Regions from separate parts of the Peribacillus sp. FSL E2-0218 genome, predicted to be linked through region 1. Evidence: riboswitches for the same ligand, from Rfam matches in the RefSeq annotation. Region 1 holds a riboswitch; each other region holds the start of a gene.
What was found. A riboswitch is a leader RNA that binds a small molecule or an ion and turns the genes downstream of it on or off. The one in region 1 is predicted to bind S-adenosylmethionine.
Positions count from the first base shown of each region.

Region 2: another riboswitch for S-adenosylmethionine. It lies ahead of mtnK (S-methyl-5-thioribose kinase); the one in region 1 lies ahead of MHI53_RS20445 (hypothetical protein).
Region 3: another riboswitch for S-adenosylmethionine. It lies ahead of MHI53_RS23045 (O-acetylhomoserine aminocarboxypropyltransferase/cysteine synthase family protein); the one in region 1 lies ahead of MHI53_RS20445 (hypothetical protein).

Region 1 covers NZ_CP150304.1:4,258,264-4,268,456, forward strand. The annotation lists gene MHI53_RS20435 (MFS transporter) at 1-546, shown strand, start outside; partial or broken gene MHI53_RS20440 (alpha/beta hydrolase) at 903-1,936, opposite strand; gene MHI53_RS20445 (hypothetical protein) at 2,891-3,295, opposite strand; SAM riboswitch class I at 3,382-3,491, opposite strand; gene MHI53_RS20450 (nuclear transport factor 2 family protein) at 3,848-4,459, opposite strand; gene MHI53_RS20455 (helix-turn-helix domain-containing protein) at 4,655-5,923, shown strand; gene MHI53_RS20460 (NADH:flavin oxidoreductase) at 6,465-7,565, opposite strand; gene MHI53_RS20465 (LysR family transcriptional regulator) at 7,704-8,555, shown strand; gene MHI53_RS20470 (DUF3889 domain-containing protein) at 8,766-9,107, shown strand; gene MHI53_RS20475 (histidine phosphatase family protein) at 9,283-9,858, opposite strand.
Region 2 covers NZ_CP150304.1:2,861,917-2,872,109, reverse strand. The annotation lists gene MHI53_RS13760 (hypothetical protein) at 1-168, opposite strand, end outside; gene MHI53_RS13755 (LCP family protein) at 221-1,108, shown strand; gene mtnA (S-methyl-5-thioribose-1-phosphate isomerase) at 1,262-2,308, opposite strand; gene mtnK (S-methyl-5-thioribose kinase) at 2,323-3,525, opposite strand; SAM riboswitch class I at 3,603-3,757, opposite strand; partial or broken gene MHI53_RS13740 (carbon-nitrogen family hydrolase) at 3,830-4,612, opposite strand; gene MHI53_RS13735 (pyridoxal phosphate-dependent aminotransferase) at 4,710-5,882, shown strand; SAM riboswitch class I at 5,986-6,138, shown strand; gene mtnW (2,3-diketo-5-methylthiopentyl-1-phosphate enolase) at 6,244-7,476, shown strand; gene MHI53_RS13725 (2-hydroxy-3-keto-5-methylthiopentenyl-1-phosphate phosphatase) at 7,483-8,142, shown strand; gene MHI53_RS13720 (methylthioribulose 1-phosphate dehydratase) at 8,139-8,768, shown strand; gene MHI53_RS13715 (cupin domain-containing protein) at 8,793-9,326, shown strand; gene MHI53_RS13710 (CobW family GTP-binding protein) at 9,450-10,193, shown strand, end outside.
Region 3 covers NZ_CP150304.1:4,746,581-4,756,773, reverse strand. The annotation lists gene MHI53_RS23070 (acyl-CoA dehydrogenase family protein) at 1-1,363, shown strand, start outside; gene MHI53_RS23065 (arsenate reductase family protein) at 1,491-1,847, shown strand; gene gcvH (glycine cleavage system protein GcvH) at 1,943-2,326, shown strand; gene MHI53_RS23055 (toprim domain-containing protein) at 2,419-2,769, shown strand; gene MHI53_RS23050 (thioredoxin family protein) at 2,788-3,096, shown strand; SAM riboswitch class I at 3,262-3,365, shown strand; gene MHI53_RS23045 (O-acetylhomoserine aminocarboxypropyltransferase/cysteine synthase family protein) at 3,476-4,786, shown strand; SAM riboswitch class I at 4,905-5,019, shown strand; gene MHI53_RS23040 (methionine ABC transporter ATP-binding protein) at 5,188-6,222, shown strand; gene MHI53_RS23035 (methionine ABC transporter permease) at 6,215-6,883, shown strand; gene MHI53_RS23030 (MetQ/NlpA family ABC transporter substrate-binding protein) at 6,899-7,726, shown strand; gene sufC (Fe-S cluster assembly ATPase SufC) at 8,716-9,501, shown strand; gene sufD (Fe-S cluster assembly protein SufD) at 9,517-10,193, shown strand, end outside.

The DNA.
Region 1 (10,193 bases):
CGCGGAGTACTGGCACTGCTGATTTTTACCGCGTTTAGCACATTGTGGACTTCGCTGGTGCTACCTCTCAGTGCTCCACCATACTCCCTTTCACATACCGCAATTGGAGCGTTTGGTCTTGCTGGAGTTGCCGGAGCATTAGCTGCTGCTCATGCTGGAGGTCTGGCTGATCGAGGTCTAGGGCAGCGAACAACCTGCATAGCCCTAGTTTTATTGTTAGCATCATGGTTCCCAATCAGCTTTACCGAACACTCACTGGTCGCATTAGTCATTGGCGTTATCTTTCTTGACCTGGCTGTGCAAGCAGTACATGTAACCAACCAGAGTATGATTTTCACAGTGCGTCCTGAGGCAAGAAGCCGACTTACTGCTGCTTACATGATTTTTTATTCCATCGGCAGTGCCATGGGTTCAATTATTTCAACCAATATATACGCAAACTATGGCTGGATCGGAGTATCTCTATTTGGTGCCTCTGTCAGCGCTTTGGCCCTTTTGTATTGGGTAATGACCTACCGTCTTACGGAGCAGATTAAAGAGAAATAATACCGATTTTTAGGTTGTTTGAAATTTTTCAAGACCTAAATCATACCAAGTTACAAAAAGGGGTGATACATATTAAGATGTATCACCCCTTTTACTTCCTGTTCAACAAATGCACCCGCTAGTTCATAATTCCCCATGTTATCAACATGTATACGGAGCTACTCACTTGTTAGAATAAGACTCCTTGATTTAGCGTCATAAATTTTATAGCTTACTTCAAACTTATGATCAAGTTAGCGCCATAAGAAAAGGCTGCCTCAGCAACCTATCTTATTGAAGTAAAGAACCCGTTAGATTAAGTTACAATTCTTCACACTCTCTTTTTCAAGATAAGGAAAACGCTGCCTTATCTATATTTATTTTATAAATGTATCGCACATCCATTCATAAAATTTTTCCTTCTCTTCAAATTGTGGATAATGAGCTGATTGTTCAAAAGTAATAAATTCTTTTTTATTTGCTTCGATCATATCAAAATAATTTTTTGCTGCATTAGATGATGTCATATAGTCGTATTTACCCATGATGAAATAGCATGGTATTTTAAGATCCGTTACTATAGTGGGTAAGGGATTTTTTAATACTTCCTTTAACAAAGTATTTTGAGAAAAGGATAACCCAAAGTTATAACGGATGACATCTAATAAGTTATACTCACTGCTGAATAAAATACCTATGTTATCACCATCAGGGTTATCAATAAGTCTTGAGGCCCCGCCATATTTCATGACATAATTTCGCGGGGTGAACGTATCGCCATTTTTTTGATTTTTTCTGTGAACCCTTGTAAAAATAAGACATCATCCGTATTGCCAGCTTTTTGAGCCTGATTAATACTGTAGTTCAAACTGTCAATCTCGCTTTCTGTTGTATCACTCATCTGTCCGATACCAATATATGCTTCATATTTTTCAGGAGCTTCATAAGCAGCTTGCATGGCAATATATGTACCATAAGAATGACCAATAAGTATAATCTTTTCTTTGCCAAGACGTTCTGATATATAATCCGTCATAGCCAATAAGTCCTCCACCAGTAAGTCTGATGAAAGATTGGAGTAGTCCTCAAAAAAATGATATGATTTTCCACTTGCTCTTTGGTCATAATTAACAACCGTAAAATTAGTTTCCAATAAGTCTTGGTATTGATCAGCATATGGCATTTCCGGACATCCGGGTCCTCCATGTACAAAAATAATAACCGGATTATCTTTATCTTTACCACGTATCATGATTTCCTGACTACTTCCATTTATCTCTACTTGTTCTAATGCACTTATACTGTTATCACCTTTTATATGAGAAGTCCATGTTGGTGAAAAAAGGGAAATGATTAATAATATTATAATAATTATTCCGATACATTTTGTTAATTTCTTTATATTTATCATTTAATTGCTTTCATTCCTTTCTACTTGATCAAAACAAAAATAGCAGTTGATGAATGAAATTTCACTACGCCCCGCCCTTTGTGGCTTTTATCCATCAAAATAAAAAGCTATTGGTAATTACTATTTAAAGGAGATCATGAACAAGCTAGTTTGTAATTCCAAATCAAAGAACCATATGATATTTTACCTAACTTATGAAATAATTTCCATAAATATTTGATATTGTAAAGTACAATAAACTGTACACAACGGAACTAACCTGCCCCGATGGTGCCAAAAGAAAAAGCCGCCTTAAAGACAGCTCCGATGACCAGCTAACGCACCCTTTAGTTTAACAAGGGAAAAGATAAACAGTATTTCAACTTTAATACCTATTTTTCCAATTATCATAAAAATCTTTAATGGTTGAATGTATTCCATTTAGAGTAATTAAAATTAAGTACAGCATTATAACCGTAGCAATTTCTCCTGTGAAAAATGCAATAACAGCACCTCTTTCCCGAAAAATATTGAATTTGATGAAGATCCTCAAGTTGTTGGTTCATATCTGACTTGGTTACGCAAAAAGGATAGGGAGTATAAAGGTGATGTATAGGTGAAGGATGGTTTGAATGATCAAAAGCACATAAGGCTTAAGAATGTTGATTCAGCTCCAGTGTTTTTTAAAGTAAAGTAAACTGTTTTTATGGTGACGTTTCTTGAACGGTGTATTAAACAATCGGGCGCGATTGCTGAACAATGAGCAATCGCTTTTTACTAGGCGGATCCGAATAGTTCTATCAAATTATTAGATGTAATTAAGAAACTCAGCTAATCTTCTGATGTGAAGGTAGCTGGGTTTTTAAAGTTGGATGTGCAAAATAACCCTTAAAATATACGCAAATTATCCGTCAAAGTGACAATTTTAAGAGTGTCTTAAAGTTTTAAACGACTCAGCCTAGTACGGGTCTTAAGTCAATTAACGAAGTTTATTATTTCGCTTCTAATCTTAGCATTGCAAATTTGAAAACGTGTTATACCTAATATACAGTTACAGTCTTTACTAGATAATACTATCTTCCACTCAGCCGTTACATCCCAATTATTTGACTCTCCACTCTGATTACAAGTTAAGGTGTCTATAATTAAAGGGCCACTTCCAATATCTATTAAAGCTCTACTAATTTCGGCTTTAATTTCTTCATTCGTGGTAAGCTCTTTGTTGTTATATAGAACTATCCTGTCATCATAATATTGAGGAATTTTATCTAGTTTATGTTGATTCCAGATATCATTGTAAAATTGGTATATAAAAGAGGTAATTTCAAATGATAACAATGTAGTTTGATTATAAGTTTCTAAGGTTAATTTAGAATGCATGTTAGTTCTCCTCTGCGTTAAAGTATTTTAAATACAAAAAACCTCTCTATTTATAAAAAAGAGAGGTTACATATTCTAAAATATGTTTCTTATCTTGCAAAGCAAATTACTTTGCAGGAATTAGCACCTTTTCAAACATATGTTTGAAGGTTGCTGGGTTTCGCAGGGCCAGTCCCTCCACCTCTCTTGATAAGTATTATGAATTTAAAGACAATTCTATCATATTTAAACAGCAAGTAAATTAATAATTGAAATAAATTTAGCTTTTATGAATATAAAATAGATTTATTTTTAAAAAACCTTTTCATTGTTCAAAAACATCCTAATATTCTTCTTCCAAAGTATATGATTACTTTGATTTCTTGTTACACTGTCCTGTCCCTTTAGTTGCATAAAGAAAAAGCTGCCTTAACGACAGCTCCAATCTTCAGGTAACGCACCCGGTAGACTCTGTATTACGTGCTTAGATAGCACCATAAATAGCGTATTAATACTAAAAATTTTGCAATGGTTGGGACGCTACAGAAGCTTCAATACTATACTGCCTCAATCCTATTTGCTTAACCATTCATCTGTTTTCTTATAAAAAGCTTCTACTAAGTCAGGTCTGTCAATTCCAGGCAAATCACCGGCTATATCATAGCCGTCTTGGCTAAGAACATAGGAAAGACAAGCATAGCTTTCTCTAAATTCAGATAACTCTTCCATAGGAACAGTTATATTGGCATTTGGATATACAGGTACAAGAGAATCTTTTTCGTAAATCCCTTCCATGGAAACGATATACCATTGTCCATTTATTTTTTGTACACTGAATACTAGTTTTGCATCAGAATTTAATTCAACTGGGTATCCATTAATATCTATTCGTTTTTGAATGGTTGCTATCATGATGGCAACCGCCTTATCACCATTGAGCCATATTTCAGTATTATAAATTTTATGTGGTGCGCGACCTGGCATCTTCTTGGAAGCTTCCACAAATTCATGTCCAGTTCCTTGAAACCAGGAGATTGTTATCTTTGAATCAGATGTAAAGCATTTGTCCATTTCATCCCATAAAGCGTTATCTCTGCAAAAACGCTCAAATTCAATTAATTCTTTAACACTTGCCTTATCAATAAGATCCTGTTGTGTATTTACTGTTGGTCTTTTTAATATCATCATATATGCATACTCCTATTCTTAAATGTATTTTATACGGTAGAACAATTTACATCACAAAATATCTTGCCCTATGTAAGATATTTTACTCTTCGACTAAGTATATTGCCATGTACTAGGATTTGATATTGAAGTAGATATTAAGTAAAATATTGTACTCCAGCACAATACTTTTATTATGGAGAAGATAGATATATGAATAATTCAAAACAAGCTAACTCGAATGCAGATACTACTGAAATAAAATTAGCCCTATATATTCAGGAACTATTTGAAGTACTCTATCTGAACTTAGGATTGCAACAGCTCATTGATAAAGCCAGAGAAATACTAGGCCACCCCATGGTTGTTCATGATATGGGATTTAAGGTGCTAACAGCTTCTTATGATGCACATGAGATTGTAGATTTCACACAAGATGAGCACGGAAATAATTATATTAATGAAGATACGATTCAGTTTATTCGTTCCAATAATGTTGCGGATAAGGTACGCAAAAAAGGTTCTTCTGAATACATTAAAAAGTTGGAACCTCTAAACGGAACAAATCTTTCTATAATTAAAATTAATGACATTGAAATTGCACAGTTTGCTGTATATGAGGCAGGAATTAAGTTTGAAGAAATTGATTTTAAACTCATCGATAAGATTACCCAGATTTTGTCTGTTGAACTTCAAAAAAGCAATGCATTTAACATGGACCATAGTCTTATACCAAATTATGTTCTTACAGACTTGTTGGATGGAAAAATAATGACGCAGGATGCTGTTAGAGACAAGCTGCATTATTTAAATTGGATACAAGAAAAGAACCTATATATTATAGTGATATCTAACAAAGACCGAAAAGGATTAGACTTTAAAATTCCAGCAGTGGTCCAAGTTTTAAAAGAATTCATTCCACTGGAAAATTGCATTATATTTCAATCAAATATTACAGCATTTATCCCCAAAAAACTTTATGAAAAATTATTTATTGGCTCCAAATCAGAATTTATAAATTCATTAGAAAGAAATGAATTAAGAGCAGGAATTAGCTTGAATCTCTCTGAAATTTCTGATTGCAAAAGATATTATTTACAAGCAATAGAGGCCCTTGAGATTGGAAAGAAACAAAATATTATCGTATCTTTTTTTAAGGACTCTGCACTAAATATCATTTCTGACTTAATTAAAAGCAAGTACAATTATATGGATTTTTGTCATCCGGCAGTAATAAAAATTATAGAGTTTGATCAGCAAAACCAATCAGATTTATTACTTACACTTAAGCACTATCTTTACTATAGGAGTTCACCAAATGAAGCATCTAAAGTGTTGTGCATCCATAGAAATACCCTATTTTATCGAATCAATAAAATAAAGGACATGACTGGAATTGATTTAAATCATGTAACTGAAATATCGCATCTCTATTTTTCAATAAGGCTTCTAGAAATTAACGGTTATGAAATTAATGCATGAATTTGAATGCTCTCACCCGCAGTATCTAAGGCTATACTTGTAATTTGTTTTATCTTATCGATAGGCTTCAAAAGTGATAGTGAAGGGGTACCACCAAGTTAGCGATGGCATTTTCCTGACGATACCCCATTTGAAGATCTTATTTTAAAAACTTTAATAAAAAAAGGAGAGAACATATTAGCCATGCATAATATGTTCTCTCCTTTTTCTTTTATAGAATTAACGCACGGGTTAGTTTAAGTACAATCCTTTACAATCTGATTTTTTAATCAACCCAAAAATACAAGAAGTCAAAAATCTGCTAAGAGAAGAATTTCGCTTAGCAGATGTGTTAAAACAATAAAATCATTTATTATTTCCACCCCAAATCCAATAACCACCTATCAAGTTACAAATAGGTGGTTATTAAAGTTATTTAATAAAATGAGTTAGGATCTCATTAAGGTATGTGAAGAACAATACAGATGTTTAATCTAGTTCTTTCACTATAGCCCCCATTAGATAAAGAAGCTAACTCAACTGAGTTAGAGCTCCTAGAGAGTTATTCTTCAATTTCAAAATCCTTAATGTTTGCTAATGGATATAAAACCTCATTCGGTTTGAAATCAGACAAAAACTCTCCTTTTTGAACCTTTTTAACCCAATCATGGTTAGCTAAAGCTCCTTTACCAAGCGTAACTATGTCAGCTCCTCCATTAGTAAGGATATCTACAGCTCGTTCCACATTTTCCAATTGACCGTTTGCGATAATCGGTAATTGACTATATTTCTTAGCAAGAGATACAAGAGACGCTTCGTTACCCTCAAAAGCTGGTTGCCATGCCTCATACTCCGTTACGTGAATATAATCCAGTCCAGATTTTCCTAACGCACCAAAGATAATTTTTGCATCTTCTTCTTTTCCTGACCACTTATAGAAGTAATCATTTACTTGAGATTGAGAAATTCTCATACCAATTGTAAAGTTACTTCCTGCAACGGCTAGACTTACCTCGTTAGCAATTTCAACTAAGAATCTTACTCTGTTTTCCGTACTACCACCATATTCATCTGTACGAAGGTTTGTATATTCCGTCAGAAAAGCATCTAAAAGATAACCATTTGCACCATGTAGCTCAATACCATCAAAACCCACAGACTTCGCTCTTTTAGCAGCTGCAACAAAACTGTTCTTTACTTCGTTCATTTCTTCTCTAGTTATGGTTCTTGGAAGCTTAAATTCCCCTTCACCAAAGTAAAATTTTAGCTGTTCTCCTTTTGGTTGAACGGAAGAGGGGGCAATTGTTTCATCTTTATAACGGTTCCCTTGTGATAATGGTCCAGTATGCTGTAGTTGCATAAAGATTTTTCCACCTTCTGAATGAACCGCATCAACAACTTTTTTCCACTCTTTGGCTTGTCCATCTAGTGCAATACCTGGTTGATAATGGTACGTTTGGCTATTTTTATCATCTATATACGTACCTTCTGTAATGACTAACCCAAAACCGCCCTTTGCAAAGGAACGATAGTAGTTCACCATTATATCTGTAATAGAACCTTCTTCTGTAGCACTAATCCGAGTCATTGGGGCTACTCCAACTCTATTTTTCAACTCAGTACCATTAATTTCAAAAGAATCAAACAAGATATTTTTATCCATGTCTCTTTCCTCCTGTTGTAAATAATATTTGACACCTGCTTGACTCTTAGCTTAAATGATAAATATAGTTTAGTAAAATGAATATATTTGAATATATAGTTCAATAATATTGAACACACTAATTAAGGGGGTATTAAAATGGAACTTCGTCATTTAGTTACACTTAAAACTATTGTTGAGAAGAGTGGGTTTAACAAAGCTGCAGAATACTTAGGATACTCTCAATCATCTATAACAACACATATAAAAGAACTCGAAAAAGAGTTAGGGAGTCCGCTGTTTGATCGATTAGGGAAAAAGGTTGTTTTGACTCATTTCGGTGAACAATATCTTCCTTATGCAAATCAAATTATTGAACTTTATAAACAATCGCTGACTATAGATAAAGAACCACAAGGAGATTTAACCATTGGCATATCCGAATCTTTAACCATATGTAGGATTCCACTAATTCTTCTCGAATTTAAAAGAAAACATCCAAAAGTAAGTCTTCATGTCAAATCGCTAGAAAATTATGATGTGACAAAAAGCCTCCAAAATGGGGATATTGATTTAGCTCTAATTTTGGAAAAGGAAAACTGGGTACAGGGAGATCTTAATATTAAGGAATTGATTAGGGAGAAAATGGTCTTTATAAGTCCCAACGAGGTTAATGCTTCTGACACAGCGTTGTATTCTGACTTAAGATGTAGTTATAAATCAGTGTTTGATAAATACATCACTTTAAATCAATTAGATATTAAAGAACGCCTAGAATTCCAAAGTATAGAAGCGATAAAGCATTGTGTTAAACATGGTTTAGGTGTATCTTTGGTCCCTTTCTTTTCGGTAAAAGAAGAGTTATTAAACGGGATATTTAAGGGAGATATTGCTTCAAAGGAACATCCTTCAATTTCAACATATTTGGCTTATCATAAAGATAAGTGGTTATCCCCCTCCATCCATGCAATGTATTATGTAATACAAAAGCATGCAAAAAATTGGGAATGAAAAAGGGGCTATTAACCTCCTTTTTCTGTTCAACTAACCTGCCCCTTTAGTTCCATAAGAAAAAGGCTGCTTAACAACTATCCTTATTAGTAGATCACACGTTAGTTAAACAAGAACTGTTATTTTTATTATTGTAGGTGTTCACTGTATTGTTACATAAGTTAATGCTTGAAATGAAATAATAATATCAAAAACAAAGAGGGTAATTATGTGAGAAAGATACTGATTAGTTTATTTGTAACATTGGTTTTTTTCTCTGAAAGTGCAAATCCACTGAATTTATTCAATCCTGTATTTGCACAACAGAAACCTATTCCGCAATATGCTAAGTGGGGCGTTTTTGCATTAAAGAAAACTAAAGAAAAGTATCCGAATGCCCAAGTCATTGATTTTCTTCATACTGGAAGAAAAAGTAGTACTCATACCTCCACTGAGACATTCAAATTGTGGTTAAAAGATAGCAGTAAAGAATTCGGTGTATTTATAAATATTGAATTTAATAATGATACCGGGAGGGTAATTAAAGTTACTTTTAAGGAGACCTCTAAGTAATACATACTCCTATCCTTATAAGTTAATTACACATCGAAAACCCTGCTATCTCTAATTTCACTGTTAGTTAAGGGGATTTTTCACAAAAATTTGAATGTTGATAATTGTAAGAATCGCACATTCTAGAAAGGCCGCCAATTGGCGGCCTTCTTAATGAACTAATGAACCCGTTAGTTCAACAAGTAATTTGAAACCAGTCTGTTTCTAGTAGGAAATCTTTTCTAGTGAGACTTTGACCAGAAATCATTTGACGATAGGAAGTAATGGTACCATCGTGTGACACTATATAAATCTTTTCTTTTTGTAGTTGCTTACAATTCACAATGAATTCTTCAGCTAGTTTTATGAATTGGTTTTCAGGAAAAGTATTTATGCCATCAGACCATATATTTAGAGGAACCTTACTATCAATTTCAAAAGTTGGATAAACATTTTTAATTATTTCTAAATCAATTATTCTATCGCAGGGAAATGTTTCCCATTCTGGACGAATGGGGAACATTCTAGGAGACACTAATGGGCTTACAATCTTGCGACAATCTATATTTTCACTCCAAATTAATGCTGTTTCCAACGTTCTTCTAATAGGGCTTATAATAATAATATCTTTATTAGTTAGAGGAATTTGATTTCTTAATAATTTTGCCTGTTCTACCCCTTTATTAGTTAACGAAGGGTCTTCTATTTGTAGGCTACTAGGTATATCTAATGTATGTTCTCCTTGACCGTGACGAATAAATACCAACTCCATTTAGACTCTCCTTTAAGTTTATTATAATCGAAAAAGGATACTACCTTTTTTAATTAATTCCCCATTGATTCTGGATAATTCTTATTGAACTATTCTGCCCCGTTAGTGCCATAAGAAAAAGGTGCCCTAAAGACAGCTCCGATCTTCAGCTAACACACCCGTTAGTTTCTATAAGACTTATCGCAGAGTTGACACAAACTGTGAAGTAAACTACTGCACAAGTGTCCAGCCATTCATTTTCTCTTATTAATTATTTTGTAGGGGTAAATAAAATTCATTGCAGACTGTTTAGACGCACTTTTTTATGCATTACTTTACAAAAGAAATTTATGTTA
Region 2 (10,193 bases), 1.4 Mb from region 1:
ATTGCTTTCAATTTTGGAGGATTGGTACTTAGTCCGTTCCATTGCACTGCAGGCGCTCTCATTCCGCGGGCGGTCCTTGAGCCTCCTCGGCTCAGCTGAAGTGGAAAGCAACGTTTTACGTATAGGCCCTCCAACTGTGGATAGATAACCTTTTGTAATTGTATGCATAATAATCCATTTAAAGGTAAAAATAGAATTAATTTTCCGATGAGGTGAGGTAATGAAAGAGAAGGTATTGTACATATATCTATTGGTCTTGATTTTGGCAGGTTGCACCTATGCCCCTTTACCGAAACAAAATGGAAACACAGGTACGGAAAAAAACTTTACCAATGAAAGGATTCAGGACGGTGAGAAAACATTTCTGTTAATTGGTGTTGATTCCAGGGGAGAGAAAAAATCCCGGTCCGATGCGATCATGCTTGCCAGGTACTTTCCTGAACAGGGGAAGCTGAAGCTGGCTTCTATCATGCGTGACAGTTATGTTAAAATCCCCGGCGTTCATCCTCAATACAATAAGATAAATGCTGCTTATTATTATGGGGGAAAGGAATTGCTTAAGAAAACCATCCATGATAGCTTTGGTATCAAAGTCGATCATGTAGCTGTAATAGATTTTCAGGGATTTGTGAAGATGGTGGACTTGCTTGCCCCTGATGGGGTGGTGGTGGACGTCGATCAAACAATCATTGATGACATGAGCATCCAAGCAAGCACTGGTAAAAATGTGTTACATGGTGAGGAGATATTGAAATATGTCCGCTTTAGGCATGACGATGAAAGTGATTTTGGAAGGGTGGACAGACAGCAAGATGTGCTGCTTCAATTAAAAAACGGATTCATCAATCAAATCTCTTCCTTTGAAGGAGTGGTAGCCCTTCCTGGCATAATTGAACAAGGCCTCTCCTATTTGGATACTGATATAGGTCTGAAAACGATATTGGAAATGGGACCGAAAGCCGTCATTCATGCACCGGAAACCGTCGAAACGTTGAGGATTCCTGTCGAAGGAAGCTTTAAAGATGCAGAATATCCCGAGATTGGGGCGGTGTTGGAAATGGATGAGACGAAAAATAAGCGGGCGCTTCAAAAGTTCTTTTCAAAGTAGGAAGGGGCATGCCCTTTTCATAGCGAAAACCACAAACTGGTTTTGTTATTTTATTAAAGACCTCGTAAGAATAAATGTAAAAGCTATTTAATAAACGAGCATGGATTTGAATCCATGCTCGTCTTTTAAGTCACCAATCAAATGAAAGAACCGTCACTTCACAAAATTCGGGATGTTATTGGAGAAATCCGATTGAATGATCCCGTTCTCGGTGATGATACTAGTGATGAGATAATTGGGCGTTACATCAAAGGCTGGATTGAATGTGTTGACGTTTTCCGGTGCGACCCTGATTCCTTGAATGGAGGTGATTTCGGCTCCATCTCGTTCTTCAATCGGGATGGACGCACCCGATTCAAGAGAAAGGTCGAACGTGCTTGATGGAGCGGCCACATAAAAAGGGATCCCGAAATGCTTGGCTAAGATGGCTAAGCCCAACGTGCCTATTTTATTGGCTGTATCCCCATTTGCCGCAATCCGATCGGCCCCTACTATAATGGCATTGATTCGTTTTTGATGTATCGTATGCGCAGCCATATTATCAGAGATTAAGGTGACGTCAACACCTGCTTGCATCAGTTCCCAAGCGGTCAATCGCGCACCCTGCAGAACAGGTCTGGTTTCACAGGCGTACACTTCCAGCGGGAAATTCCGCTCTTTAGCTAGATGAAAAGGGGCCAGTGCAGTGCCATAACGGGCTGTGGCAATTCCACCCGCGTTGCAATGCGTCAATACGGAATCTCCTTTTGCGAATAAAGATAAGCCATGCTCCCCGATTTTCGTGCACATTTCTTCATCTTCTGCAAAGATGGCTTTAGCCTCGAAAACAAGTGCTTCTTTGGCAGCAGAAATGCTTTGGGCCGCCTGCAATTTATTCTTCATTCTCTTTAATGCCCAAAAAAGATTGACGGCAGTAGGCCTGGAAGAGGCGAGCCTTTCGATATGTTTCGTTACATTTTTTTTGAAATCCGCTAAATCCGTCGCAGCTTCCTGCTGGGCGCCAAGTGCCACCCCGAATGCTGCGGTCAGTCCGATCGCTGGTGCACCACGCACCTTTAATGTAAGGATGCTATCATATACATCCTCAACCGAATGAAGTTGAATGAATTCAGTGATGGCAGGAAGGGCTTGTTGATTTAATAATGTGATATGGGTATTGTCCCATTGTACCGAATATGGTAAAGGTGCTATCGTCGTCACGTTCAGGTCTCCTTTTAGAGGGGTGAAGATGAAGTCAGCGTTTGTTGCTTTATCCATTCGATGACCGCTGGAACATCCAATTCTTCCCGTTTTTTTATTAATAATGCACCAAGCTTCAACGTGGCCGTTTTGGCCGCAATTTTCGTTTCTTTATCTTCCATGACATTTAAATCTGCGACATGAGAGAGGCCGATCGTTCTTCGAATCAATTCACATCCGGCAAAACCGAATGCATCACGTTTGAATTTAGTCAGTAAATAAGGGAGATATCCAGTCACATGGCGGAACGGACTTTTATTGTGGGTGTTCCATAGTTCCGAATATGTTTTTTCAAATGACCGCCAAAATTCATCGAGTTGTGTGAAAATCTCTTCTTTTCCTGCTCCATTCCGAGTGACCGCCTGAAAGAGGAGATTGGCGGTGTATTGTCCAAGGTCAAAACCGACTGGTCCATAAAAAGCGAATTCAGGGTCGATAACTTTTGTTTCGGTTTCACTTGCAAATATACTTCCTGTATGTAAATCTCCATGCAGCAAGGCTTCCTGCTCGGTTTCGAAGCTTTGTTTCAGCTTAGCCACTTCTAAAATGACATCTTGATCATGCCAAATCCGTTTGGCGGCATCCGTCAATTCAACTTCGAAATCTCCAGGCAGCTCTTCGAAAAAAGGATCGGTGAAAATAAAGACCTCCGTGATTTTGCAGAGCTCCGGATTCGTGAATTGCCGTGCCACTTCTTTTTTTGCCGAGGGCTCCAAATGATAATCGGAAGTGTAAAATGAAGTCTTCGCAACATACTCGCCAATATGCTGCGAAAGCAATGGGAACGAATCGCCCGCAATCAATCCGCTTCTTACAATTTTTAAGTGTGACAAGTCTTCCATGACCGTGATGGCTAGCTGCTCATCCGAATAATAGACTTGCGGTACGAATTCGGGACAATAGCTCCGGAAATGGATAAGGGCATTCGCTTCAATGGCAGCCCTTTTCAACGTCAACGGCCAGCTTTCGCCAAGCACTTTGGCATAAGGGACCGCTTGCTTGATGATTATCCCGTTATTTGTGGCCGTGTCTGTAATATGGAACACATAATTCAAGTTACCATCACCAATTTCTTTACAGCTTAAATTCGCATCGGCATCTACCAACCCTAATTTTTTTGCAAGGATAATGGCCGTTGCGTTAGTCAATCTTGTAAAATTCGAATGGTATTGAGTCATCTCTTTCCCCTCCACATTAAAAATAAGAATAAAAAAGCCTCTTTCCATAGAAAGAGGCAGAAGTATTAGCTTCGGACCTCTCATCTCCCAGAAAAGTGTTTTCTGGTGGAATTGGCACCGTGCTCTGCGGATTTTGCAATCCGGCGGTGTATCCGCCCCATTTCACAATGGTATTACAGTCGGTTGCTGGGCTTCATAGGGCCTTAGTCCCTCAGCCTGCTCTTGATAAGAGTTTATATGTTTTCTGAAATTTTAATCTTCGGGAAAATAATATCAATCTTTTAAATAGTTTGTCAATGGCAAATTAATAATAATCAGGACGGCGATCTTCGAATACCGGTATTTTATTGCGAGCGTTCGATACTTCGGTGAAGTCCAAGGTGCCTGTCAGTAGTTCGCTTTCCTCTCCTGCTTCACTTATGATATGCCCCCAAGGATCAATGATCATGGACTGACCGGCAAATACATTATTGATATCCGATCCTGAACGGTTCACGGCTACAACATAGGCCTGGTTTTCGATGGCACGGCTGATCAATAAGGCTCTCCAGTGATCGAGTCTAGGCTTCGGCCATTCTGCGGTTACGAACAGAACTTCTGCCCCTCGAGCGGAGTGGGCACGTTGCCACTCTGGAAAGCGGATGTCATAACAAATGAAACCGGCACATATTTTGTCATCAAGGGTAAATAAACCATCCTTTTCGCCTGGCTGCAAGAAATGATGTTCATCCATTAACCGAAACAAGTGAAGCTTATCGTACTATTTAACGAGTTTCCCGTTCTTATCGATGATGACCATCGTGTTAAAGATGCCCTTTTGTGTTTTTTTCGCGATGGAGCCGCCTATGATATGGATTTGGTGTTTCAGCGCCAAGTTTCTTATAAATTCGATCGTCTTTTCTGCCTCTTCATCACCAATCTCATTCAATCTGGTCAAGTCATAGCCTGTAGTCCATAGCTCTGGTAAAATAACGATATCTGCGTTTGCGTGCACGGCTTTTTCCAGCCATTGTTCGGCCAGCTGATAATTGAGATCAGGCTTTCCGAATGCTATATCCATCTGGATGCAAGCCATTTTCCATTTCATTTTGAAAACCTCCAAAGGTAAAAATGCTTTACAAGATTATGATAAACATATATCATTTGTGACTAGAATTTCAAGAAATTTCAGAGAAGGTGAATAAATGTTGCAATTCGAAAAGTCGAAACAGCTTCAGCAACTTCCCAAGCAGTTTTTCGCTTCATTGGTCGCAAAGGTCAATGCAATTACTGCGCAAGGGCATGATGTCATTAATTTGGGCCAAGGGAATCCCGATCAGCCGACGCCTGGGCAAATCGTAAAAAGTTTACAGGCTGCTGCTGAAAAAACGATCAACCATAAATATTCACCGTTCAGGGGACATCCATATTTAAAAGATGCGGCAGCTGCCTTCTACGAACGGGAATACGGCGTAAAGCTTGATCCGAATAGTGAAATAGCCATTCTATTCGGCGGAAAGGCAGGACTCGTCGAATTGCCCCAGTGTTTATTGAATCCAGGCGATACGATTCTCGTTCCAGATCCCGGTTATCCCGATTATCTTTCAGGTGTCGTCCTGGCGAAAGCGGAAATTGAAAGGATGCCGTTGAAGGAGGAAAATGCTTTTCTTCCGGATTATGAAGCTATACATAAAGATGTGCTGGATAAAGCGAAAATGATGTTCTTGAACTATCCGAATAATCCTACAGGTGCATCCGCAACGAAAGAATTCTTTACCGAAACCGTATCATATGCCAAAAAGCATTCAATATGTGTGGTCCATGATTTTGCTTATGGAGCCATAGGCTTCGATGGGAAAAAACCGGTTAGCTTTCTCGAGGCAGAGGGAGCAAAGGATGTTGGGATCGAAATATATACACTTTCGAAAACGTACAATATGGCTGGTTGGAGAGTCGGGTTCGCGGTTGGTAACAAAAGTGTCATCGAAGCTCTTGAACTTTTTCAGGACCACCTATATGTGAGCCTTTTCCCGGCGATACAGGAGGCGGCGGCAACTGCTTTGCTTGATTCGCAAGAGTGTGTGGCCGAATTAGTGAAGGTATATGAGGGGCGCAGGAATGTTTTCATTGAGGGATTACGTGCCCTCGGCTGGGAGGTTAAGGCTCCGGAAGCATCGTTTTTTGCCTGGCTTAAAATACCGGCAGGATTCACCTCGGAGAGTTTTGCCGATCATTTACTAACCCACGCCCATGTGGCCGTGGCTGCCGGTAATGGATTCGGTGAATTTGGCGAAGGCTATGTCAGGGTCGGGCTTTTGACCTCCGAGGAACGGCTCGGGGAGGCTGTCGAGCGGATACGCAAGTTAAATCTGTTTTAACCTAAGCGAACTAAAAACTTATTGACAAAGTATGGATTACATGTCAGAATACAAAATAAATTCTTAATCTTTCGAAACTAACACGTACTTATATATCAGCGTTTTCTTATTTTGAGCAGGTGGAGGGACTAGCCCGATGAAGCCCAGCAACCGACCGTAATTCCATTGTAAGATGGGGCGGAATCCTCCGCCGGACTTTCTTCTAGTCCACAGGGCACGGTGCTAATTCTTGCAGCCATTGGCTGGGGGATAAGAAGATGGCTTTTTTAAAGCCTCTTCGTCATGAAGGGGCTTTTGCTATTCCAAAAACGTTCAGGTTTATGACTTCGTGAGTTTACTAACGTGTTATAGGAGTGATCAAATGAGCGAGATAATCGCCACTTATTTAATTCATGATTTTCATGGGAATCACGAGAAAAAAGCAGAAGGCATTGCCTTGGGCCTGACTGTAGGGACATGGACGGACCTGCCCCAGTTGGTCCAAAAGCAATTGGAAAAACATAAGGGGCGCGTCGTCTCCGTTTCGCCGCTTGCGGAAGAAGAGAGGGCAAACCGTTATTTTGATCGTAAGGTGTACCGCGCGATCATTAAAATCGCTTATCCGGCAGCGAATTTCTCCAATGATTTGCCAGCCATTTTGACGACGGTCTTCGGAAAACTGTCCTTGGACGGTGCGATTAAACTGATCGACCTTGATTTTGTCGGAGATATCCAGAAAGCATTCCCAGGTCCCAGATTCGGCATTGCCGGCATAAGGGAGAAGATTGAAGTTTATGACCGGCCCCTTGTCATGAGCATTTTCAAAGGAGTATTAGGACGTGACCTAACGTTCCATAATGAGCAGCTGAAGCAGCAAGCGTTGGGTGGTGTCGACCTTGTTAAAGATGATGAAATCCTTTTTGATCAGGTACAGACGCCATTTATTGAAAGAATTAAGACCGGCAAGAAAATATTAAACGAAGTCTATGAACATACTGGACACCGGACCTTATATGCCGTCAATCTATCAGGTAAAACATTTGAATTATTGGATAAGGCAAAGCAGGCGGCAGAAGCGGGCGCAGACGCTTTATTGTTCAACGTCCATACATATGGTTTGGATGTATTGCAAGCCCTGAGTGAACATGATCAAATCAAGCTGCCGATCATGGCCCATCCGGCATTTAGCGGGGCGTTGGGCTCTTCCTCCCATTATGGGATCGGCTATCCTTTACTGCTTGGTAAATTAGTCAGGCTATCGGGAGCGGATTTATCATTATTCCCATCCCCGTATGGAAATGTCGCACTTGAAAAAGAGGAGACATTGGCAATTGCCCGTGCACTGACGAAAGACGAACCTTCCTGGAATAAAGCATTTCCTGTTCCTTCAGCAGGCATCCATCCAGGAATGGTACCCGACTTGATCAAGGATTTTGGACTGGACAGTGTCATCAATGCCGGAGGAGGAATCCACGGACACCCTGACGGAGCAAAGGGCGGGGCCGAGGCCTTCCGGTCTGCTGTGGAAGCCGTCCTTGAAGGAAAAGACCTATCTGAGGCTGCGGCAAATGAAGAAGCACTAAAAAAAGCACTTGTTCTGTGGGGAGGACTGTAAAGGATCATGAAACCGATCATCTTTTGTGATTTTGACGGAACGATAACCAACACGGATAATATCATTTCCATCATGAAAACATTCGCTCCCCCGGAATGGGAAAAGTTGAAGGATGATGTTCTTCAGCAAAAAATCAGCATATCCTCTGGGGTGGGGAAAATGTTTTCCCTGCTTGATAGTGGCCTGAAGGCCGATATCATCCAATTTGTGAAGGAGACAGCGCACATTCGGCCGGGGTTCCGTGAGTTCGTAAAGTATACGGAACAAGCCGGGATTCCCTTATACATCGTAAGCGGGGGCATGGATTTTTTCATTGCCCCGCTATTAAAGGACATATTGCCCACTGACGCGGTTTTTTGTAATAATGCCCACTTTGATAAGAAAAAGATTTATATTGAGTGGCCGCATGCTTGTGATGACCAATGTGATAATGAGTGCGGCTGCTGTAAGCCTACGATTATGAGGCAAATGGCAGGTGCGGATGACTATATATATGTAATTGGTGATTCCGTGACTGATTTTGAAGCGGCTAAGCAGGCGGATCTTGTCATAGCCCGTGATATATTGCTTGAGAAATGCGTAAATGAAGGATTGCCGCATCATGGTTTTGAAACGTTTTATGATGTATTGGACATTTTAAAGCAGCGTGAGGAGGTAAAAGCATGAACACCGGTACGAAGGAGTGGCTGGAGCTGGCGGAAATTAAAGCAGAACTGGCGGAAAGGGATTGGTTCATGGGAACAAGCGGAAACCTTTCCATCCGCGAGCCCGATAGCCGAAGCTTTTATATTACGGCCAGCGGTAAGGATAAGCGAAAGCAATCGGATTCGGACTTTAACTTGGTGGATCTGAAAGGAAACCCCGTGGAGGAGACGGAGCTAAGGCCCTCGGCCGAAACTTTACTCCATACCGTCATTTACGAAAAAACCAAAGCGAATTGCGTACTCCATGTCCACACAGTGGAAAATAATGTAGTCTCCGAATTGTATGGGGATGAAGGTTCCGTAACTTTTCGGAATCATGAGATCATTAAAGCAACAGGAAGATGGGATGAAGATTCGGAATTCAGGATTCCAATCATCTATAACCATGCGGATATTCCTTTGTTAGCCGAAAAATTCAACCTGCATGTCCAAGAAGATTGCGGTGCCGTGCTCATCCGCAATCATGGCATCACGGTTTGGGGCAAAAGCGGCCTCGAAGCAAAAAAGATACTGGAAGCCTGCGAATTTTTATTTCAATATCAACTGCTGCTAAATTCTCAACGGGCACTTACTGCTTCTTTAACATAACACTCAATCGAGGAGGAATGAAGGATGGCGACAATTAGATTGCATGAAACGAATGAAGTTATTGAAAACGGTGAACAGGTAAAAGCCTTTTTGGAAACACAAGGGGTGATTTATGAGCAGTGGGATATTTCGAAATTACCGTCACACCTAGTAGAAAAATACGATTTAACGGATGCTGATAAGGAAGAAATCCTATCAGCGTTCCAAACGGAGATAGCGGAGATTTCCGAAAGAAGAGGGTACAAAGCCCATGATATCATCACCTTATCCGATACAACCCCGAACTTGGATCAATTGCTTGAAAACTTCAAGAACGAACATCACCATGAAGATGATGAAGTCCGTTTCATTGCCGGCGGAACGAGTATCTTTGCCATTGAAGGACCGGATGATCGGTGGTTTGATGTACGTCTTAAACCAGGCGACCTAATTAGCGTACCAGAATCAACAAGACATTATTTCACCTTGGCAGAAGATAGGAAAACAGTTGCTGTCCGTATTTTCGTAACAAAGGCAGGATGGGTGCCGATTTACGATAAAGACGAAGTTCAAGCATGAGCAATGATTGGAAAACCAGCTTACGGGCTGGTTTTTTTTGTTGGTTCCGCAAGTGCTTATACAGGCTAAGTATGATAAAATTTAACGGAAGTAAATATAATCGGATCATGGGAGCAGATTTGAATGAAAACAACTGAAGTATACATATTAGGCGGATTTCTCGGCAGCGGGAAAACGACGCTTCTGCGAAATATATTAAAACAAGAAAGTGAAGCGGGCAGGAAAGTCGCCGTGCTCTTAAATGAGCTCGGCAGCATCTCGGTCGACAGCGGCCTCATTGGTGATGAAGTGCCTTTGAAGGAGCTGTTTGACGGGTGTATCTGCTGCACCATCCAGGATAAGCTGGAGGTCCAGCTTCATGAGCTGCTCACAGAAAACGATTTGGATGCCGTTTATATTGAAACGACTGGTGCGGCGCATCCGGTGGAAGTTCTGGATGGCATCATGTCACCCCTTTTCGCTAAAAGGCTGGAGTATAAAGGAATTATTACGGTTGTCGATTTATTGAGGTGGCGCGATAGGGAGGAGTTGTCCCCGCAGCTGCGCCAGTTGCTTGCAGAGCAAATCCATCATGCCGATTTCATTTTGCTGAATAAAGCGGACCTGGTGAGTGAGATGGAGGCGGCGCAGCTGATTTATTCGATACAAGCCTTGAATATGGGTGCGGTCTGTTTATTGACCGAATATGCTGCCGTTTCCTTGAAGTCGTTACAGCAGATGCAAAGAAAACAGAGTGGTGGCCATAAAAAGCTTGATGTCCAGGAACATTTGCATTTATCGGCTGTCGTCCATACTTTTGAAGGCTCCGTGAAGCAAACGGATTTTGAAGATTGGCTTAGGTCCCTTCCGGAAACGGTCTATCGCATG
Region 3 (10,193 bases), 490 kb from region 1:
TGGTGAGAAAATCGCGGCTTATGCTTTAACGGAGCCAAGCTCTGGATCTGATGCTCTAGGAGCGAAAACGACAGCGAAATTGAATGCCGAAGGCACACACTATATTTTAAATGGAGAAAAACAATGGATCACTAATGCAGGCTTTGCAGATGTCTTCGTTGTATACGCCAAAATCGATGGCGAACAATTCTCTGCCTTCATTGTCGAGCGTGAATATAAGGGTGTATCCACTGGTGCGGAAGAGAAGAAAATGGGCATCAAAAGCTCTTCTACCCGTACTTTAATCCTTGAAGATGTTCAGGTGCCGGTTGAAAATCTTTTGGGTGTAGCCGGTAAAGGACACGTCATCGCCTTCAATATCTTGAATATCGGCCGTTATAAATTAGGTGTGGGTGCTGTCGGCGGATCTAAACGCGCTCTTGAAATTACAGCAGCTTATACGAATCAACGCCAACAGTTCAAAACGAAAATTTCCGATTTTAATTTGACTAAGGAGAAGCTTGCAACGATGGCTGCAAAAATATATGCAGCGGAAAGCTCGGTATACCGTACTGTCGGTCTTTACGAACAAAGGCAAAGCAAGCTGACGGACGAACAAGTGAAAGATGGCAAATCAATGGCGGCTGCGGTTGCAGAATATGCGATTGAGTGTTCATTGAATAAATTCTTCGCTTCCGAAGTATTGGATTACGTAACGGACGAAGGCGTACAGCTACATGGCGGTTATGGTTTCATGCAGGAATACGAAATTGAAAAAGCGTATCGTGATTCCCGCATTAACCGGATTTTTGAAGGTACGAATGAAATCAATCGCCTGCTTGTTCCGGGGACATTCCTGAAGAAGGCTCTTAAAGGGGAGTTGCCGCTTCTTCAAAAGGCTCAAGGATTGCAGGAAGAATTAATGATGATGATGCCGGAAGAGCCTGGCGACGAGCCTTTGGCACAAGAAAAAATGCTTGTTAGAAACGCCAAGAAAATCGGTATTTTGGCAGCTGGCCTCGCTGCGCAAAAGTTCGGCAAAAAACTTGATCAAGAGCAAGAAATCCTTTCCAACATTGCGGACATCGTATCGCTTGCGTATGCTGCGGAATCGGTCGTATTACGTACGGAAAAAGCGATTGCGGCTACTGGTTTGGAGAAGAACAAACAAAAGGTGCTTTACACTGAAATTTTCGTTCAAGAAGCATTCAATGAACTTGAACAGCATGCAAAGGAAACCTTGATTGCCGTAGAAACGGGTGATACTTTACGCATCATGCTTTCTTCGCTTCGCAAGTTGACAAGACATACCCCAATCAATGTCATTGCGAAAAAACGTGAAGCGTCCGTCAAGGTAATCGAAACGGAAAAATACGCGCTATAAGCAATGAAATGGTTCAATGAAGGGAATGTCCGCAATGGGCATTCCCTTTATTTCCTTTGTTCAAATCCGGTGCATTTCGTTGTATTGCTTGGTGAAAACGGGTATTCTATTGATAGGTGGTGAAACGATGGGCTTAATATTATACTGGTACCCAAAATGCGGCACATGCCGCAATGCGAAGAAGTGGCTGGATCATCATGAACTGCAATATGAAGCGATCCATATAGCGGAAAATCCGCCTTCCCGAACCGAAATCGAACAATTGTATAAAACGAGCGGGTTGGAGTTGAAGAAGTTTTTCAATACTAGCGGACAAAAATATCGCGAGCTGGGCTTGAAGGATAAGCTTAAGGAAGCTACCGAAGCCGAAATGCTTGATATATTGGCGACTGATGGGATGCTTCTGAAAAGGCCGATTGTTACGGATGGTACGAAAGTGACAGTAGGTTTCAAAGAAGAGCAATTCGAACAGGTATGGAACTAAAATTATACAAAAATTTGGTTAATTCCTTACTTAAATAATATTTCTACCTTATAATGTAATAGAAAAATAAGCTATACATATGGAGGGAATTAATAATGACAACAACACCAAAAGAACTTCGTTACACGAAAGAACATGAATGGGTCAAAACGGAAGATGGTACTGTGCGTATCGGGATAACGGCTTTTGCCCAATCAGAGCTAGGGGACATCGTTTTCGTCGAGCTTCCTGAAGTTGGAGACGAGCTTAAAGCCAACGAGCCATTCGGAAGCGTTGAATCGGTAAAGACCGTTTCTGAGCTGTATGCTCCGATCAGCGGCAAGGTTGTCGAAGTGAACGATGAGTTAAGTGACAACCCTGAATATGTGAATGAATCTCCTTTTGAAAAAGCATGGATGATCGTCGTTGAACCAACGAACAGCAGTGATGTTGAAGGACTTATGAGCGCGGAAGAATATGAAAGCTTGATCAACGGGTAAAACGAAGGAGAGGGGGCCCTTAAGAGGGTCTGCTCTCTTTTTCCTTTCGTGCTTGGCGGTTGTCCACATAATTCGTGAAATGGAGTGATGACATGGAATGCGGCGATTTCGATAAGGTGATCATTGTAGAGGGCAGTTCCGACAGAAAAAAGGTTGCCTCCGTTTTAAATGAAGATGTGGAAATAAGATGTACGAATGGAACCATTTCCATCACTAAACTGGATGAATTGGTGGAGGAATTGATGGACCGGGATGTGTATCTCCTTTTTGATGCAGATGAATCGGGAGAAAAACTGCGCAAGCAATTTCGAAGGGAAATGCCGGAGGCGAACCACCTGTACATTCATAAAATGTACAAAGAAGTGGAAAGCTCACCGGAACATCATATTGCAACTGTACTTCTGGCTGCCAACATGAATGTTAAAATGAAATTTTTAAGTTAAAGGGTGAACGACTTAGTGATGCAGGAATGGAATGAGGAAGAATGCCGGGTTGCTATTGAAAGCGGGGAAAACTTTTGCCTATATTTATACACGCCTTTATGTGGCACGTGTCAGGTGGCGTCGAAAATGCTGACGATATCTTTGCAATTATTCCCGGAAATGATGGCAGGCAAAATGAATATGAACTATGTCCAAGGGATGGCCGAAACATATGAAATCGAAAGTGTGCCCTGTTTATTGCTGTTCAAGGAAGGACAACTGTACAAAAAGATATATGCCTTTCAATCCGTTCCGTATCTGTATGGATTGCTTAAGGAAATCAGCTGAGAAACCCAAACGGAAACCGGATTGGGTTTTTGGCTTTATAGCAACTAGGTAGAGAGGCAGAATAAAAAAACAAAGAATATTCTAACAATTGATTGACTGGATAATGGTAAAATGCTATATTTTGAATGTGGAAAACTGTTGCATGTAAAGGTCAAAATTTAATAGTTCTTATCAAGAGTGGCGGAGGGACTGGCCCGACGAAGCCCGGCAACCGGTATACATATATACGGTGCTAATTCCAGCAGAGTGTTGACTCTGGAAGATGAGGTGTGTATGAAAGCCTCTTCTTGTGGAAGTGGTTTTTTTTGTTTAAGTGAAGAACCGTTCCCAAGGCCGCTTATATTTTCAATGAAATCCATATAGGAAGAGGAGAAGGCGTATGTCAGATAAAAAATTGCGTTTCGAAACATTGAGTGTTCATGGTGGCCTGCAAGCAGATGAGACTGGAGCACGTGCCGTTCCGATTTATCAAAGCAATGCATACTTGTTCAAAGATACCGATCATGCAGCCAATTTATTTGGTCTAAAGGAAACGGGATATATATATACACGTCTCCATAATCCAACTGTCAGCGTTTTTGAGGAGAGAATGGCATTATTGGAAGGCGGAATCGGCGGATTGGCCACTGCAAGCGGAATGGCTGCCATTTCACTGTCAATCCTCAATATTGCCGGTGCAGGGGATGAAATCGTTTCGGCCTCCACCTTGTATGGGGGAACATATAACCTTTTCGAAAACACCCTTCCTAAATACGGAATTAAGGTGAAATTCGTTTCTCCTGATGATCCTGAGAATTTTAAAAGGGCAATTACGCCAAGAACAAAGGCCATATTTGCAGAAACGATTGGAAATCCAAGTTTGCGGGTCCTCGATATTGAAGCGGTGGCAAAGATCGCCCACGAAGCCCACATCCCATTGATCATCGATAACACCTTCGCTACTCCGTATCTTTGCAGACCGATCGATTTTGGAGCGGATATCGTCATCCATTCCGCAACGAAGTGGCTTTTGGGTAATGGAACGACTTTAGGCGGTGTCATCGTGGATGGAGGCAATTTCAACTGGAACTCGCCGAACTTCCCCGGTTTCACGGAGCCTGACCCAAGCTACGATGGCTTGGTTTATGCCGATGCAGTGGGCCCTGCGGCCTTCATTACCAAAGCCCGGGTGCAATTGCTCCGCGATTTAGGACCTGCGTTAAGCGCCCAAAGTGCTTTCCAATTTACGCTTGGTCTTGAAACGCTTCATGTAAGGATGAAAGAGCATCTTGCTAACACCAAGACCGTCATACAATACTTGAAAAACCACCCTGCCGTGAAATGGGTATCCTATCCGGCCAATGAGGATCATCCAGATAAAGCGCTTGCGAATAAATACCTGCCTAAGGGTGCGGGAGCCGTGGTGACCTTTGGGATTCAAGGAGACCGTGAAGCAGGGGCCAGGCTCATCAATTCGGTGGAGTTATGGTCACATGTGGCGAATGTGGGAGATGCGAAGAGTTTAATCATCCACCCCGCCAGCACCACCCATCAACAGCTGAATGATGCAGGCTTGGCAAAATCCGGAGTGAGCGCCGATCAAGTCCGTCTATCCATCGGAATAGAAAATGTAGATGACTTGATAGAAGATTTGGAGCAGGCAATACAGAAAGCGACGGATATCGTTTCGGTGACATCCCAATCGATTTAAGAAAGTAGTCCTAAACTTTTTTGTGTTAGAAATAATATACATTGCACTCCTTTTTTATCTGTGATAGAATTTCTCCATACTAATGAACGTAATGATGTACAAATATTCTATATATTAGCTCTTATCAAGAGAGGTGGAGGGATGTGCCCGATGAAGCCCGGCAACCGACAAGGAGGTTTTTCCTTGGAAAGGTGCCAATTCACACAAAGTGTAAACACTTTGGAAGATGAGGGGAAGGCCAGCTTTTTTACCTGCCTTTCTGCTCATGCAGAAAGGTTTTTTTATTTTTAAAATTTAGGAAACCATAAGCATGTGCAAGCTTGGTAAAAGATTAAAAGCTGGATAATGTAGATAAATCAACTAAGTTCATAGGTTTTATTGGATAAAAGAGGTGAGCATGAATGATTACATTGACCAACGTCAGTAAGCTGTTTCGAACAGGAAAAGGAAACGGCGGGACGATCAAGGCTGTAAATAACGTGAACGTTGACATAAATAAAGGCGAGATTTTCGGCATCATTGGATACAGTGGGGCAGGGAAAAGTACGCTGATAAGAATGCTCAATGGCTTGGAGGCACCGAGCGAGGGGACGGTTGTCGTAGCGGATAAGGAAATTTCCAAAATTAAAGGGGCTAACCTTCGTAAGGCCCGCCAGGAAATCAGCATGATATTCCAGCATTTCAATTTATTATGGTCCAGAACCGTTCAGGATAATATTTCCTTCCCGTTGGAAATTGCAGGGGTTTCAAAATCGGAACGGATGAAGCGAGTCAATGAATTGATCAAACTGGTCGGACTTGAAGGCAGGGAAAAGGCGTATCCCTCGCAGCTAAGCGGCGGACAAAAGCAAAGGGTCGGAATCGCAAGGGCCCTTGCCAATGATCCGAAAGTTCTATTGTGTGATGAAGCGACTTCCGCTTTGGACCCACAGACCACTGACTCCATCCTTGAATTGCTCGTGGATATCAATCAGCGACTGGGATTAACGATCGTCTTGATCACACATGAAATGCATGTAATCCGTAAAATCTGTCATCGTGTGGCCGTGATGGAAAACGGGCAGGTCGTTGAGCAAGGTCCAGTCCTCGATGTGTTCAGGGACCCGCGGGAAGAGATGACGAAGCGTTTCGTGCAGCAGGTGACGGAACCAGAAGAAACGAAAGAAACGATGGACCATTTGTTCGAACGCTATCCTGCAGGTAAAGTGATTCAATTGACTTTCGTCGGTGACCATGCCGAAAGCCCGTTGATAACCAAGCTCGTACGCAACTTCGAGTTGGATGTCAACATCGTTCAAGGTAAAATATCCCAAACAAGAAGCGGCTCATATGGAACATTGTTCATTCACCTTGATGGCACAGAGGATGAAATGCTCCGCGCAATCGAATTCGTTAAAGCACAGCAGGTAGGCGTGGAGGTGATCACTCATGCTTGAAGAATTATTGCCGAATGTGGATTGGGAAAAAATGATTGAGGCAACAAAAGAAACACTGTATATGACAAGCATCTCTGTAGTGGCAACCTTCTTTATCGGGATACTATTGGGGTTGGTCCTGTTCCTGACAGGGAAGGGCAATATGTGGCAAAACCGGGCCGCTAACGGGATCATCAGTGCTCTCGTTAATATTTTCCGTTCGATTCCATTCATTATTTTGATCGTACTGCTCATTCCTTTCACCAAAGCGCTAGTCGGTTCCATGATTGGCGAGAATGCGGCACTGCCGGCACTCATTATCGGAGCAGCCCCGTTTTATGCACGGATGGTGGAAATCGGTCTCCGTGAAATCGATAAAGGTGTGATCGAAGCCGCTAAATCGATGGGGGCCAAAACGAGCACCATCATCTGGAAGGTCCTTCTTCCAGAGTCGATGCCCGCCCTCGTTTCAGGGATCACGGTAACATCGATTGCATTAGTCGGCTATACCGCAATGGCTGGGGTCATCGGTGCAGGCGGGCTTGGTAACCTGGCCTATTTGGAAGGCTACCAAAGAAGTCAAAATGACGTTACGCTCGTAGCGACAATCGTTATTCTAATTATCGTCTTCGTAATTCAAATTATTGGAGATGTGATTACATCCAAATTGGACAAAAGATAAAGGGAGATGAAGAGGATGAAGAAATTTTTAGGATTTGCGTTAATCTTAGTGTTATCGATTGCTTTGGCAGCTTGCGGAAGTGATAAGGATAAAAAAAGCGGCAGCGAGACCGAGAAATTGGTCGTAGGGGCATCCAATATTCCGCATGCCGAAATCCTTGAAAAAGCCAAACCGATCCTTAAAGAAAAAGGCATCGACTTGGAAATCAAAACATTCCAGGACTATGTTTTACCGAATAAGGCGCTGAACGATAAAGAATTGGATGCGAACTATTTTCAGCACTTACCTTTCTTAGAGTCGGCAATTAAAGAAAATGGCTATGATTTCGTCAATGCGGGCGGTATTCATATCGAGCCTATCGGTTTATATTCACAAAAATACAAAAGCATCGATAAACTTCCTGAAGGAGCAACGATCATTTTAAGCAGCTCCGTCGCTGACCATGGGCGTGCTTTATCCATGTTGGAAAAGAATGGCCTCATCAAGTTGAAAGAGGGCGTTGATAAAACGACAGCTACAACGAAAGATATCATCGAAAATAAGAAAAACCTTAAATTCGATGCTGAATACGAAGCGGCATTACTTCCGAAAATCTATGAAAGCGGCGAAGGCGATGCGGTTTTGATCAACTCCAACTATGCAATTGATGCAGGCTTGAATCCATTGAAGGATTCGATTGCGATTGAAGATTCCGAATCACCATATGTGAATGTCATTGCTGTAAACAAAGGCGATGAAAATAAAAAAGCGATCAAGACGTTAGTGGAAGTATTGCATTCCAAAGAAATTAAAGATTTCATCCTTAAAGAATACAAAGGTGCAGTTGTACCAGCGGATAAATAATTCAACAAAAAGGTTCCCGAATGATTTCATTCCGGAACCTTTTTTGATTAGGCGAAGTTTTACTCGCGAATTTAGACTTTGCATCGAATTTGAGGCCGTTTCTCGTCAATTTCGTGCTTTTACTCTTCAATTCTGACCGGGTTCTTCGTATAATTGTTGAATTTATTCGTGAGTTTCGGGCTTTTACTCGTGAATTTAGCCGTTTTATTCGTGAGTTTGGTTTTTGCATCGAATTTGATGTACAACTCCTCCAAAACTATTTACTTTTCATGTTTAATGATGAAAGTGAAGGGTAAAGGAATAATGAAGGCAATAAATTGATTCACAAATTTGAAAGGATGGTTCACTATCAATACTCTAGATTTGAATGTAACAAGCGAAATGGAAAAGGCGATGCAGTCTTCACATGGGATTGGCTACAGTGAGTACAGTAGAAACTTAGACCTCCGTATCGAGGTTGAGAAAGAACGAGATAGGGAACATGAAAAGTGCAACAAAATGGTCCTGGACCTACAACGCAAAATTCACGGCTAAGCATATAAAAAGAACTCTTTAAAAGATCGGTCTGTAGAGGTAAAATGGTAAGTGGTCCAGAAAATAAGGGTATTCCTTATTTGGTAACTTACATAATGCCTGACAGCCCGATTTTTTTCTTTTTCGAAGCGGAGCGATCATGCCTTACAATCGTAACCTTCCGTTCATATATTAGTAAGGACGAAGATTTCCCGAATAATAAGATAATTTTAACAAAGGATAAAATAAGTCTTATTTTGCTGGAAATGGGCTATAACTGTTAGTATCCTGTCAATAGGACAGGTTTTCACCATGCAAGAAGTGGAAACCCTCTCTATATTAGTTGATTCCAAATTGGATTTGTTATAAAATTGGAATGAGAATAAAGTGAGAATGTTTTTTACGATAATTATAGTTGAGAAAGTAAATTTTACTTTCTGGTAATAAAATAGGAATTAGTTCACGGAGGTATTATTATGTCAGCTTCTACATTAACGGTTAAAGATCTTCACGTATCAATTGAGGGCAAAGAGATTTTAAAAGGGGTAAACCTTGAAGTTAAGGGTGGGGAAATCCATGCAATCATGGGACCTAACGGAACTGGTAAATCCACTTTATCATCAGCAATCATGGGTCACCCAAAATATGAAGTAACAAGCGGAAGCATCACATTTGATGGTGAAGATGTTTTGGAAATGGAAGTCGACGAGCGTGCTCGTGTCGGGCTATTCCTTGCCATGCAATATCCAAGTGAAATCAGCGGGGTTACCAATGCTGACTTCTTACGTTCTTCCATCAACGCTCGCCGTGAAGAAGGCGACGAAATTTCATTGATGAAATTCATCCGTCAAATGGATCAAAAAATGGAATTCCTTGAAATGGATGAAGATATGGCTCAACGTTATTTAAACGAAGGATTCTCCGGCGGAGAGAAAAAACGCAATGAAATTCTTCAATTAATGATGATTCAGCCTAAAATCGCCATTTTGGATGAGATTGACTCAGGGCTTGATATCGATGCACTTAAAGTCGTTTCAAAAGGGATCAACGAAATGCGTGGGGAAGACTTTGGCTGCTTGATCATCACTCATTACCAACGTCTATTAAATTACATCACTCCTGATTTTGTCCATGTCATGATGCAAGGACGCGTCGTGAAATCAGGTGGTCCAGAGCTAGCTGCCCGCTTGGAAGCGGAAGGTTATGATTGGATTAAACAAGAATTGGGCATCGAAGACGAAACTGTTGGCGAAGAAGCGTAAGTAGGAGGATTTGCAATGACTACAGAAACGAAATTACCGTTTGAACAAGAGGATATCAGCTCTTATTCAGCTAAAAATAATGAGCCAGCCTGGCTTTCGGAGCTTCGGATTCAAGCTTTTTCGGAATTGGAAAAGCTGCCGATGCCAAAGCCGGATAAAACGAAAATCGACAAATGGAACTTTACTTCCTTCAAGACTCATGCGGTTCAAAGTGAAGCTTTTGCTTCTTTGGAAGAGCTTCCGGAAGAAATCAAGTCCATCATTGAAGAAAATGGAAACTTATACATTCAACGCAACAACACGCCGGCACATATCAACCTATCTGCCAGCGTGAAGGAACAAGGCGTCATTTTCACGGATATTTTCACGGCGGCTCGTGATCATTCTGACCTCGTGCAAAAATATTTCATGAAGGACGGCGTCAAAGTAGATGAGCATCGTCTAACGGCGCTGCATGCTGCATTAGTCAATGGGGGAGCATTCCTTTATGTCCCGAAAAATGTGGAAATCAAGGAACCGATCCAATCGGTATTCCTGCTGGATGATCCGGATGCTACACTTTTCAACCATGTATTGATCGTAGCGGAAGATAATAGCTCGGTGACATATGTAGAGAACTATTTCTCGACTGTTGAATCTAATGAAGGAATCGCCAATATCGTAACCGAAGTATTTGCCAATGCAAATGCGAA